4 regions of the Cobetia sp. cqz5-12 genome follow, and region 1 is predicted to be linked to each of the others. Evidence: predicted binding sites of a transcription regulator. Region 1 holds the regulator's gene; each other region holds the start of a gene.
What was found. The regulator sigma-54, encoded in region 1, starts transcription at its own class of promoters, with help from an activator protein. The targets are predictions, from matches to a motif close to TGGCACNNNNNTTGCTNT.

Region 2: F8A90_RS13075 (HAD-IIB family hydrolase) is a predicted target of sigma-54. The motif match lies at 1,148-1,165, and genes of this name have one in related genera.
Region 3: F8A90_RS02025 (NarK family nitrate/nitrite MFS transporter) is a predicted target of sigma-54. The motif match lies at 1,766-1,783, and genes of this name have one in related genera.
Region 4: F8A90_RS00340 (P-II family nitrogen regulator) is a predicted target of sigma-54. The motif match lies at 1,793-1,810, and genes of this name have one in related genera.

The regions. Positions count from the first base shown of each region.
Region 1 covers NZ_CP044522.1:804,535-807,749, reverse strand. Annotated here, with positions in the region: gene lptA (lipopolysaccharide transport periplasmic protein LptA) at 1-237, shown strand, start outside; gene lptB (LPS export ABC transporter ATP-binding protein) at 241-978, shown strand; gene F8A90_RS03415 (RNA polymerase factor sigma-54) at 1,213-2,661, shown strand.
Region 2 covers NZ_CP044522.1:3,125,304-3,128,518, reverse strand. Annotated here, with positions in the region: gene F8A90_RS13080 (TRAP transporter large permease) at 1-945, shown strand, start outside; gene F8A90_RS13075 (HAD-IIB family hydrolase) at 1,249-2,145, shown strand; gene F8A90_RS13070 (glycosyl transferase) at 2,187-3,215, shown strand, end outside.
Region 3 covers NZ_CP044522.1:443,140-446,354, reverse strand. Annotated here, with positions in the region: gene F8A90_RS02035 (CmpA/NrtA family ABC transporter substrate-binding protein) at 1-822, opposite strand, end outside; gene F8A90_RS02030 (ANTAR domain-containing response regulator) at 873-1,448, opposite strand; gene F8A90_RS02025 (NarK family nitrate/nitrite MFS transporter) at 2,011-3,215, shown strand, end outside.
Region 4 covers NZ_CP044522.1:74,879-78,093, reverse strand. Annotated here, with positions in the region: gene F8A90_RS00350 (CBU_0592 family membrane protein) at 712-990, shown strand; gene F8A90_RS00345 (accessory factor UbiK family protein) at 1,084-1,458, opposite strand; gene F8A90_RS00340 (P-II family nitrogen regulator) at 1,896-2,234, shown strand; gene F8A90_RS00335 (ammonium transporter) at 2,266-3,215, shown strand, end outside.

The sequences.
Region 1 (3,215 bases):
CTGGTCAAGGGCTGGGCCGACACCATCCGCTACCATGCACTGGAGCGTCGCGTGGAGCTGGTCGGCAATGCGCGGCTCGAAAAAGGCGATGACACCTTCGAAGGCGGCTACGTGGAGTACTTCCTCGACAAGCGCCAGGTGAACGCCAACAACAGCAAGACGGCACAGCAGACCGAAGGCGGTCGCGTGCACATGACTCTGACGCCGCGTGGCGCCAATGCCAGCAAGGAAAACTGAGTCATGACTGCTACTCCGCGTACGCTGAGCGCTCGCCATCTGGCCAAGGCCTACAAGGGCCGCAAGGTGGTCAAGGACATCTCGCTGGAGATCCGCCAGGGCGACATCGTCGGCCTGCTGGGCCCCAACGGCGCCGGCAAGACGACCTCGTTCTACATGATCGTCGGGCTGGTGCGCGCCGATGCCGGCAACGTCTCCATCGATGACAAGGACCTCTCCGCTGCCGCCATGCATCAGCGTGCACGCGCCGGCATCGGCTATCTGCCGCAGGAGGCATCGATCTTCCGCAAGCTGTCGGTGGCCGACAACATCATGGCGATTCTGGAGACCCGCAAGGACCTGGATCGCAATGGCCGCAAGGCACGCCTTGAAGAGTTGCTCGAGGAATTCAGCATCACGCACATCCGCGCCAGCGCCGGCATGAGCCTGTCCGGCGGGGAGCGTCGACGGGTCGAGATCGCCCGGGCACTGGCCACCGAGCCGGACTTCGTGCTGCTCGATGAGCCCTTTGCCGGCGTCGACCCCATCTCGGTGGGCGAGATCAAGAGCATCGTGCGCCAACTGCGCGATCGTGGCATCGGCGTGCTGATCACCGACCACAACGTGCGCGAGACACTCGATATCTGCGATACCGCCTATATCGTCGGCGATGGCCAGATCATCGCCCACGGTGACGCAGACTCCATCCTGGCCAACCAGCAGGTGCGCGACGTCTACCTGGGCCACGAGTTCAAGCTCTAGGGTCAGCAGATACGCTGAGCCCCACCGGAGGCGAAAGCTTCAAAAGCCGCTGCGTGATTTTATCGCGTAGCGGCTTTTTCATGTCTGACATCAGACGCATGCATGACGTCCATACCACCTTGGTGGAAACATGGCATGCAAGTTGCTTGAATATTCACGGCAACCACTTGTCAGTGCCCCGAGTCACGGTATAGCGTAGTAAGCACGTTCCTTTGCCGTGAATTGACTGACTCCATGAAACCCACCCTGCAACTCCGCCTCGGCACCTCGCTGACCATGACGCCGCAGCTTCAGCAAGCGATCCAGCTGCTGCAGCTGTCGACGCTCGACCTGCGTCAGGAGATTCAGCAAGCCCTCGAGTCCAACCCCATGTTGGAGCTCGACGAGGACTACGAGTCGCTGGATGTCGTCGAGACACAGGATTCGAGCGAGATCTCCACTGCCGACTCCTCGAGCGAGATTCCCGAGGAATACCCCCTCGACAGTGACTGGTCGGACCTCTACCAGGACCACGCCGGTAGCCTGACCAGCTCCGGCAGTGGCAGCGGGAGCGAAGAAGGGCCGGACTTCGATCGCAATACCAGTGTCGAGAGCCTGCAGGACCACCTGCGCTGGCAGCTGGCAATGACCGACCTCGATGGTCGTGAACGCCAGATGGCGGAGAGCCTGATCGATGCCGTCGACGGAGCAGGCTATCTGAGCCTGTCACTCGACGAGCTGGTCGATGGCCTGCGCGGCCAGGGTCTACCCGGCCTCAAGGCCTCCGAGCTCGAGCAGGTATTGTTGCGTCTGCAGCAGTTCGACCCGACCGGCGTCTTCGCCCGTGATCTGCGCGAGTGCCTGCTGCTGCAACTGGCACTGTTGCCGGATGACCTGCCGCTGCTGGCGCAGGCGCGACGCCTGGTACGTCAATTCCTCGAGGCACTGGGCAACGATGACCGCAAGCTGCTAAAGCGCCGCCTGAGCCTTGACGATGACGAGCTGGATCACGTCATCCGCCTGGTGCGCGCGCTCGACCCGCGTCCGGCATCCGCCTGGGGCGAGCCCGCCAGCGATTACGTGATCCCTGATCTGCTGGTGCGTCATACCCGCCACGGCTGGCAGGTCGAGCTCAACCCGGAAGCGCTGCCCAAGCTGCGCATCCAGCCGGAATACGCCGCGCTGATCAAGCGTGCCGACAAGTCCGCCGACAACACCTTCCTCAAGGACAACCTGCAGGAAGCGCGCTGGCTGATGAAGAGCCTGTCATCGCGCAATGACACCCTGCTCAAGGTCGGCCGCGAGATCATGGCGCGCCAGATCGACTTCCTCGAGCAAGGCGAGGAAGGCATGAAGCCGCTGATTCTGGCCAACATCGCCGAAGTGGTCGAGATGCACGAGTCGACCATCTCGCGGGTCACGACCCAGAAGTATATCCACACCCCGCGCGGCGTCTTCGAGCTCAAGTTCTTCTTCTCGAGCCAGGTCGGTGGCAGTGGCAGTGGCGACGCCCACTCAAGCACCGCCATTCGTGCCCGTATCCGCAAGCTGATCGCGGAAGAGCCGGCCCGCAAACCTCTCTCCGACTCTCGACTGGTCGATCTGCTCGCCAGCGATGGCATCGAGGTCGCACGCCGTACCGTGGCCAAGTATCGCGAGGCGATGGGCATCCCGTCCTCCAGCGAGCGCAAGCGTCTGGCCTGACGCGACACCTGCGGCTGCCATGCCCTCACCTCTACAGTGGCAGCCGCCGCCAACTTCAAGTGCTGGATCTTCCGCTCGCCAGCTTATGACTTCGCGGGTATCAGGCGCCTGTCGCGCGCCCTGTCACCCCGTCAACCGCTCGTCAATGCCCCATCATGGCCAATGACGGAGCACAGGATGATGGCAAAAATCTGCCGCTCCGGTAGTGCCATTCTACGTCAATCGCATGTTTTTAAAGTCACTTTTGCGCCTATTGCACGTGGATGACACTTGGTGACCTCTCCGACAGGCTGCTTGCTCCACGCAATCGAAGCGCCTGAAAGGCGACGTACATGCAGGGATTGGCGACGAAAACGCGCCTTCTTGCGCGTCTTTCACGCACCACCCATCAGACGCTCCCTTGAAGTCCACTCCGTTACCCCTCACTGAGTTGAAGACAAGCACTGAGCCACGATGCAGCGCAGCGTTGATCTTTGCGCAAAGCTTGGGCATTGTCGGTACAGACGCTCACGACATCTGACGCCACTGGCAAGGGTGCGAAAACATCACCAGAC
Region 2 (3,215 bases), 1.9 Mb from region 1:
ATCGTGTTGCTGGGGATTCTGGCGCTGCCGCAGATGCTCAGACTCGGCTATGACAAGCACATCGCCATCGGCGTGGTGTGTGCCGGTGGCTCGCTGGGTACTATGATGCCGCCCTCCATCGTGCTGATCATCTATGGCCTGATCGCCAACCAGTCGATTGCCGATCTGTTCACGGCGGCGATCACCCCGGCTATCGTGCTGATGGCAAGCTACATCATCTACGTGCTGATCCGCTGTCTGCGCAACCCTTCGCTGGGGCCGGTGATGCCCGAGGAGGAGCGGCGTGCCAGCTTCCAGAGCAAGCGTGAGCTACTCAAGGCCATCGGCGTACCGGCGGTCATCGCGGGGCTGGTGCTGGGCTCCATCTACGGTGGCGTGGCCTCGGTGACCGAAGCCGCGGCGATGGGCAGCTTCGGCGTGCTGGTGGCGGTGATGCTGCGCGGCGAGTTCTCCATCACCCTGATGCAGCGTGCGCTGTCCCAGACCATGAACACCTGCGGCATGATCATCTGGATCGGTATCGGCGCGGCGGCACTGGTCGGGGTCTACAACCTGATGGGCGGCAACCGCTTCGTGTCGAGCATGATTCTCGGTCTGGATATCCCGCCGCTGGCGATCATCATGGTGATGATGGCGATCCTGCTGCTGCTGGGGCTGTTCCTTGACTGGATCGGCATCGCGATGCTGACTCTGCCGATCTTCGTGCCGATCATCGTCCAGCTCGGCTACGACCCGGTATGGTTCGGCGTGCTGTTCGCGGTCAACATGCAGGTGTCCTTCCTGTCGCCACCCTTCGGGCCTGCTGCCTTCTATCTGAAAGGTGTGGCACCGGAAGGCATCAGCCTCAAGGATATCTTCGTCTCGCTGCTGCCGTTCATCGCCATCCAGCTGTGTGTGCTGGCGATGTTGCTGCTGTGGCCGCAACTGTCACTGTGGTTGGTCTAGTCTCAACAGGCTTGGCTGATGGCCGCAGATTCGACGCCCTCGCAGATGCGAGGGCGTTGTCGTTGGTGGCGACAGATTTGCGCCGTCGTGTGGCGAGGCATCATGCCATGCAAGCTTTATGCACTCCCGTGGTGCAAATGATCGGACGCATGAACACAGTCATGGCGAGAAGGAGCAGGCTGTCATGGCTTCTGCACCATCTTGGCACATTCCCTGCAATGCTCTTGCAATGCCTGTCCGGTGCCACGAGATCCTGTCGAGGTGACCCCCGACACGCTGCAGCACTTCATGAGGAGAGTTCACATGTCAGAGACTCAAGCACCGCTGTTGTTGCTGACCGATCTGGATGGCTCGCTGCTGGATCACCATGATTACTCGCCGGACCCGGCGCGCAGCTGGCTGACCCGCCTGCGCGCGCGCGGTGCCTGGATCGTCCCCAACACTTCCAAGACCGCGGCCGAACTCACGCCACTGATGGACTCACTGGGGCTGGCGGGTCAGCCGTGGATCGCCGAGAACGGCGGCGTCGTGGCGCTGCCGGCCTCCTGGCTGAGTGCCTATCCACTGGAGGAGGCCAGCGCCCCGGATGCGCACGGTCTGTGTCGTATCGCGGTGGCCATGCCCCGCGACAGGATTCTCGCGGTACTTGAGAAGCTGAGCGGAGAATTTGCCTTCGAGGGCTTCGCCTCGATGTCGGTGGCAAGAATCAGCGAGCTGACGGGGTTGGGGGAGGCGGATGCGGCGCTGGCGGGTGAGCGTGATGCCAGTGAACCGCTGGTGTGGCACGACGCGCCGGAGCGCCTCGAGGAATTCCGCACGCGTCTGGCCAGCCATGGCCTCAAGCTGACACGTGGTGGGCGCTTTCATCATGTGACCGGGGACAGCGACAAGGGCGTGGCAGCGCGCTATCTGATCGCCCGCTACCGGCTCTGTGAGCGGGTGCGCCCCTGGACGCTGGGCTTCGGTGATGGCGCCAATGACCTGCCACTGCTGGCCGCCGTCGACAACGCTGTGCTGATTCCCGGCATCGGGGATACCTCGCAGCGTGATCGGGAGCTTGCCGATTATCCGATACTGGCGGATGAACGCCGCTGTTTTCGCGCCAATCTCCCCGGACCGCAGGGATGGGTCGAGGGATTGCGTCACTGGCTGGCCAATGGCCAGCCGGAAGAATGGACATCCAGAGGTCTGGGCGCCTGACGCCTGCCTGATGCGTGTCTTCGGCATGACAAGGAGCTGACATGAGCGATTTTTACCAGAATGGCATCATCACCAACTTCCATAACCTGACCGATCGTCCGGTGGAAGATCTCGAAGCGGACCTGATGCGCTTCTCCCGCAAGCGACCGATGAGCCTGATTCTGCCGTCGCTGTATTCCGAACTGGAAGGCCCCGCACTCAAGCATATCGTCGAGGAGCTGGCGCAGGTGCCGTATCTCAGCGAGATCGTGATCGGGCTGGACCGCGCCGACCGCGACCAGTTCGAGCATGCCAAGGAGTTCTTCTCACATCTGCCGCAGCATCACCGCATCCTGTGGAACGATGGGCCACGTCTGCGTGCACTGGATGAAGAGCTGACCGAGCATGGTCTGGCGCCGATGGAGGCCGGCAAGGGGCGCAACGTCTGGTACTGCTCCGGCTACGTGCAGTCATCAGGCATTGCCGAGGCAGTGGCACTGCATGACTGCGATATCGTCACCTATGATCGCGGCCTGCTGGCGCGTCTGATCTACCCGGTCGCCCATCCGCAGTTCAACTACGAATTCTGCAAGGGGTATTACTCGCGCATCGCCCAGGGCAAGCTCAATGGCCGCGTGGCACGCCTGATGGTCACGCCGTTGATCCGTGCGCTCAAGAAGGTCTATGGCCCGCTGCCGTATCTGGATTATCTCGACAGCTATCGTTATCCGCTGTCCGGCGAGTTCTCGATGCGCACCGACGTGCTGGCGGACATTCGCATCCCCAGCGACTGGGGGCTGGAGATCGGTGTGCTGTCCGAAGTGCATCGCAACTATTCCACCAAGCGCCTGTGTCAGGTGGACATCGCCGATGCCTATGATCACAAGCATCAGCCGCTGTCCGAGGAAGATGCGCTGGGCGGCTTGAATCGCATGAGTCTGGATATCGCCAAGGCCATGTATCGCAAGCTGGCCACGCTGGGTGTCGAGATGCACGGCGAGACCTTCCGCACCATCAAGGCCACTTACTATCGTATCGCGCTGGATCTGATCGAGACCTACTACAACGACGCCGTCATGAATGGCCTGACG
Region 3 (3,215 bases), 360 kb from region 1:
CTCCGGCATGCCCTCGTCGTGCAGCCACTCGGCGGCTTTCGCCCGATTGCCGGGGCGGTCCAGCCAGGCGCAGGCATTGAGCAACGCGCGAATCAGAGCCTGATGCGCCAGCGGATGCTGCTCCGCCCAGTCCTCGCGCACGCCCAGCACCTTTTCCTGCCCGAAGCGCCAGATATCGTGACTGCCTGCCACCACCTGCCCCATGCCCTGCGCCGCCGCCAGACTGTTCCAGGGCTCACCGACACAGAAGCCATCCAGCGCGCCACTGGCCAGCTGTGCCGCCATCAGCGGCGGCGCCACGGCGCGCATCTCGACGTCGCGGTCCGGATTGATGCCGCCCGCTGCCAGCCAGTAGCGCAACAGATAGCGATGCGAGGAGAACGGGTGCACGCTGGCCAGCTTGAGCAGCGGCTCACCGCGCTGCTTGCGCTCGCGCACATGCGCCGCCAGCGCCTTCGCGACCTGCAACGGGCTGGAGAGGTCGTGACCATCCTCGCCGAGGGTGGCCATCAGCGCGCGTGACAGCGTGATGGAGTTTCCGCCCAGATTGAGCGTCATGGCACTGATCACCGGCGTGGCGCGACCATCCAGGCCCAGGGTCGAGGTCAGCGGCATCAGCGCCAGCATCTGCGCGCCCTGCAGCACACCGGTCTGCAGGTCATCGCGCAACGCCGCCCACGAAGGTTGCCACTTGAGTGTCACCGCCAGCCCCTCCTCGCGGAAAAGCCCCAACTGCTCAGCGACCACGAAGGGCGCGGCATCATTGAGTGGCATCAGGCCCAGCGTCAGCTGATGGCCATTCAGGGGTACATCTGTGGGCATCACGCACACCTCTTGAACGATCGAGAGAGAAGGACAGTACGGCGACCGGCTCAACGCCGTCGCGCGGCCTTGAGCAGCTCATCGGCCAGCTCATGCAGGGCCAGGCGCCGGTTCATGGCGGTCTTGCGCAGGTATTGGTAGGCGGCATCTTCACTGAGCCCGCGCGTCTCCATCACCACGGCCTTGGCGCGATCGACGCTGCGGCGCTGCACCAATGTGGTCTGGGTACGGTTGAGCTCCCCCTTGAGCGCACGGTGCGCCTCGAAGCTGGTGATGGCGACCTCGACCATGCTGCGCACCATCGCTGGCATGACGTGGTCCACCACGTAGGCCGAGACGCCGGCGCCGGCCGCCTCACGCACGAGGTCCGGGGCATCTTCACTGGCCAGCATGATCATCGGCTTGGGATAGCGTCGCCCCAGCTGGCCGAGATGCTCCAGGGTGTCGCGGCTGGGCAGGTCGGCGTCGATGATCACCGCATCGGGTTGATGCTGCTCGACCAGCGCGTGCAGGTCCTCGTGCTCGTCGACGCGCAGCGCCACCTCGAAGCCGGCGCTCAATAGCGCCTGCTCCAGCGCGGCAGAGCGCTCACTGCGGACATCGACGATCAGCACGGTCACTGGCATGTCAGGTTTCCTTGAGTCGGGCATGAGTCTTGCGGTACACCCAAGCAGGATTCGTGCCGCAATCTGGTGCAACCTTGCGGCCAAGGGCCTTCGCAGCCGTCAAGCCGAAAGCGCCGCTGCACTGCAATGAGGCACGCGCCTTCCCGGCGCTCCCAACGCCACTCGCGTGCGCCAGACTGGTACCTCGCGCCCTGCCGACGCACCGCCAGCGCGCATCGAGTGGGCAGCCATCCCGTGATACCGCCGGCGCAGGCCAAGCCACTGCCATCGCCAAGGCATTGATCTTCTGGGACTTGTCCCGACCATACCCCCGCAACTGGCGCGCTACTTGCTTTGTTCCTGTCACTTGCCGCACAGACGCTCTGCTGCCGGCAACCATGGCATCACCGACTGCTGCCATCGCTATCCATGACGTGGACCAGGCTCTTCGGAGTACGAGTGCGTCGAACCAGGCCCCTCAAAGACGAGGCGCCCTTGCTGTCGTTCATTCACAGCCGTTCGACCACTCGCCGAGCACACCTGACTTCGTGCCCGGCACCGACGCTGAATCAGGAGCCCACTCATGGATATCCGCAACAAGGCCAGCCGCATCCGGCTGTTCAGCTTCAACACCCCGCAAATGCGCGCCTTCCACATGTCGTGGTTCGCGTTCCACGTCTGCTTCTTCGGCTGGTTCGGCATCGCGCCGCTGATGGCCGTGGTGCGTGACGACCTTGGCCTGACCAAGACCCAGATCGGCAACACCATCATCGCCTCGGTCGCCATCACGGTGATCGTGCGTCTCGCCATCGGCGTGCTGTGTGATCGCATCGGGCCACGCAAGGCCTACACCTGGCTCTTGTGCCTCGGCTCGCTGCCGGTGATGTGCATCGGTTTTGCCGACAGCTTCGAATCCTTCTTCCTGGCCCGCCTGGCCATCGGTGCCATCGGCGCCTCCTTCGTCATCACCCAGTACCACACCTCCGTGATGTTCGGTCCGAATGTGGTCGGTACCGCCAACGCCACCACTGCGGGCTGGGGCAACCTGGGCGGCGGCACCACCCAGATGCTGATGCCGCTGGTGATGGCAGGCCTGCTGATGCTGGGCGTCGAGCAGACCCTGGGCTGGCGTCTGGCGATGGTCGTGCCGGGCATCGTGCTGTTCCTCACCGGTATCGCCTACTACTTCTTCACCCAGGATGCCCCGGATGGCAACTTCAGCGAGCTGCGTGAGCGTGGTGAGCTGCCCAAGGCCGAGAAGGAATACAGCATGCGCGCCACCTTCGGCGCGGCGGCACGCGACATCCGCGTCTGGGCCCTGTTCCTCGTCTATGGCGCCTGTTTCGGGGTCGAGCTGACCATCAATAACGTCGCCGCCATCTACTTCTTCGATCATTTCGATCTCGATCTCGCCACCGCCGGCCTCATCGCGGGCCTGTTCGGCCTGATGAACCTGTTCGCCCGCACCCTGGGCGGCGTCTTCTCCGACCTGTTCGCCCGCCAGTCCGGCCTCAAGGGCCGCGTGCGCTGGCTGTTCATCGCGCTGCTGTGTGAAGGCGTCGCGCTGGTCGGCTTCGCCCAGATGGAAACCCTCGCGGTGGCCATCGGCATCATGCTGGTCTTCAGCCTCTTCGTGCAGATGGCGGAAGGCGCCACCTTCGGTATCGTGCCCTTCGTCAATCGCAAGGCACTCGGCGCGGTCGCCGGTATCGTCGGTGCGGGCGGCAACGCAGGCGCGGTCGCCGCGGGCTTCCTGTTCCGCAGTGAGGAACTGACCTACCAGGAAGG
Region 4 (3,215 bases), 730 kb from region 1:
ACAAGCACCAGCCAACAGAAATTAAACCCAATAAGCGCAGGCAGGGTACTTGGACACTCGACTCAGTCGAGCGATGAAAGCCATATCAGAGACAAGATTGAGCCAGAAGAGCTCATGAGGCGCCTGACGGGGAGGGATCAGATAAGGCGCAAGCACTGCACTCGAAGAATTTGCACGAGCATCGAGTCGTTGATGCTCAGGGTCTGGAGTCTCAGGCCCTGGCGCTTGGTGACGGCCTACTGCTGCCTGGTGATTGAGAGCGTCTGGCGCCCTGCAGCTGTGACTACGTCTGCCATTTCAGCTTCACGCGCCGCGACGCGCCCGGGGATGGCGAGGCGGATCGCTCGCTGACATGGCCAACAAACGCTCATGGCGAATTAAAAGTAGCGGTTGTGACAGTACTTTCCACGCAAAAGCGCCTGTTTTGGCGCATTTCAGCGCCAGCAGACGCCACACGGGCATGGTGTGGGGCCGACTCGCTACCTGCCTGCACCAAGAAAGTGCTCATACAGGGGCGATAGCGTCCTCGAGAGAGCCACAAGAGTGCCGCCAGACCGGGACTGCGGTATATTTGATCGGTTGTCCCGGCCTGGCCGCGACGACCGCCAAGCTGTCTCACGGAACGCCGCCGATGCGCGGCAGAGAATCGTCCAACCCACGGAAAGGGCCAGCCATTCAGGACGACTTCGGCTTGTTTCAGGAGCACTACCCATGCAAGACATGCTTGCCCCGCTGGCACCCCTGGCGGATGTGATCGGCATGCTAGGCACCACTCTGGTCGTCGGCGCCTTCTTCCTGCTGCAGATAGGCAGACTCGATGCCCGCAGCCTGACCTACAACCTGATGAATCTGAGCGGGGCGATCCTGCTGTTGATCAGCCTGTGCATCAATTTCAACCTCGCCAGCTTCGTGATCGAGGTCTTCTGGATCATCGCGTCTGTGGTAGGTCTGGTACGCTGGATGCTGGGCACTCGACCCCAGACTGCCTGAGGCCGCTCCCGGAATCAGCGGCGCCCATGACGCAAAAAACCGCCACGCCCCGAAAGGGCGTGGCGGTTTTGATTCAGCCGTCACCTGAGGGGGTCAGGCGTCGCGCTGGCGCTCGATCTCCGCGGCGTGACTGGCGGCTTCACGCTTCGCTACCGCGGCTTCCCCCTCATCATCCACTGGCGTGGCGGGCTCGGCTGCCGGCACGTTGCCCGCCACCAGCCCCTGCTTCTCCAGCAGTGCCTCAAGGGCGATGACCTGCTTTTCCAGCGACTCGACGCGGCTGCGCGTGCGCGTCAGCACATCCATCATGATGTCGAAGTCTTCACGCGAAACCAGTTCCATGCGGTCGAAGGCACCGCGCATCACCCCTTGCACGGACTTCTGCAACTCTTCCGGGCCATGCGAGGCATCCTGCAGGCGCTCACCGATCTGCTGGGCCATACGCCCGATGACGTCATTCTTGAACATGCTGCACCTCAGCCGTTGCGGGCCGGCAGCCGCGTCGTGCGGACTGCCGGTCAGAAAATGATGACACCCCTGTACATGGGGCCGTCGTGTCCTGCTGCAAGGATACGCAACCCTGGAGACGGGTGCATGCCCCGCATCGTCCTGCACCAGACAATCCTCATCGGCAGGCACACATCTGCACCACATTAGCACTTGCCCCCACACCCAAAGGCGCAGAAACAGCACCATTACGGTGCATGCCAGGTGACCTTCGGATTCAGCCATCTTTGCACAGGCCGAAAGACTGTCAGCCATCCTGCGATAACCAGATGAGTTACAAGGATTTTCAGCCGCATGGCACATCTCGTGCGATGCACTTGTCAGGAACAGGCCGCCAGCTCATCTGACTGGCCATGCTTAACAAGAATGATCATTCCGGTAGCGAACGGGGGCAGCACATGAAACTGATCACCGCCATCATCAAACCCTTCAAGTTGGACGACGTGCGAGAAGCACTGGCCGACAACGGCGTGCAGGGGATTACCGTCACCGAAGTGAAGGGCTTCGGACGTCAGAAGGGGCACACCGAGCTGTATCGCGGTGCCGAGTACGTCGTCGACTTCCTTCCCAAGGTCAAGATTGAAGTGGCTGTCGATGACAGCAGTGTGGAATCGGTACTGGACGCCATCACCCAGGCGGCCAACAGCGGCAAGATCGGCGACGGCAAGCTGTTCGTCACTCCGCTGGACGATGTCATCCGTATCCGCACCGGTGAACGCGGCGCCGACGCTGTCTGAGCCCCGCGCACAATAACAAGGAGAACCCCGCATGAACGAGATCATCGAGGTCAAGTACGCACTTGATACCTTCTACTTCCTGGTCTGTGGCGCCCTGGTGCTATGGATGGCAGCCGGCTTTGCCATGCTCGAGGCCGGTCTGGTCCGCGCCAAGAACACCACCGAGATCCTGACCAAGAACGTGGCGCTGTTCGCCATCGCCTGCACCATGTACATGGTCGTCGGTTACCACATCATGTACTCGAGCGCCGAAGGCGGCTTCCTGCCGAGCCTGGGCTTCCTGATCGGTGCCGAGAATACCGCTGAGGAAGCGATCGCTTCCGGTGGCGACATCTACTACAGCGCACGTTCCGACTTCTTCTTCCAGGTCGTGTTCGTGGCTACCGCCATGTCCATCGTCTCCGGTGCGGTCGCCGAGCGCATGAAGCTGTGGGCCTTCCTGGCCTTCGCCGTGGTCATGACCGGCGTCATCTATCCTGTGCAGGGTTACTGGACCTGGGGCGGCGGCTTCCTGAGCGCAGCGGGCTTCAGCGACTTCGCCGGCTCCGGCATCGTGCACATGGCCGGCGCATCCGCCGCTCTGGCAGGCGTGCTGCTGCTGGGCGCTCGCAAGGGCAAGTACGGCAAGAACGGCGAGATCAATGCCATCCCGGGCGCCAACCTGCCGCTGGCCACGCTGGGTACCTTCATCCTGTGGCTGGGATGGTTGGGCTTCAACGGCGGCTCCGAGCTGGTGCTGTCCAACATCGATGAGGCCAACGCGGTCGCTCAGGTCTTCGTCAACACCAATGCCGCTGCCTGTGGTGGTGTCATCGCCGCGCTGATCCTCGCCCGTCTGTGGTTCCGCAAGGCTGACCTGACCATGGCCCTCAACGGCGCGCTGGCTGGCCTGGTTGCCATCACCGCTGGCCCGCTGGCACCGAGCGTCGGTGCTGCCACCCTGATCGGCGCCGTCGGCGGTCTGCTGGTCGTGTTCTCCAT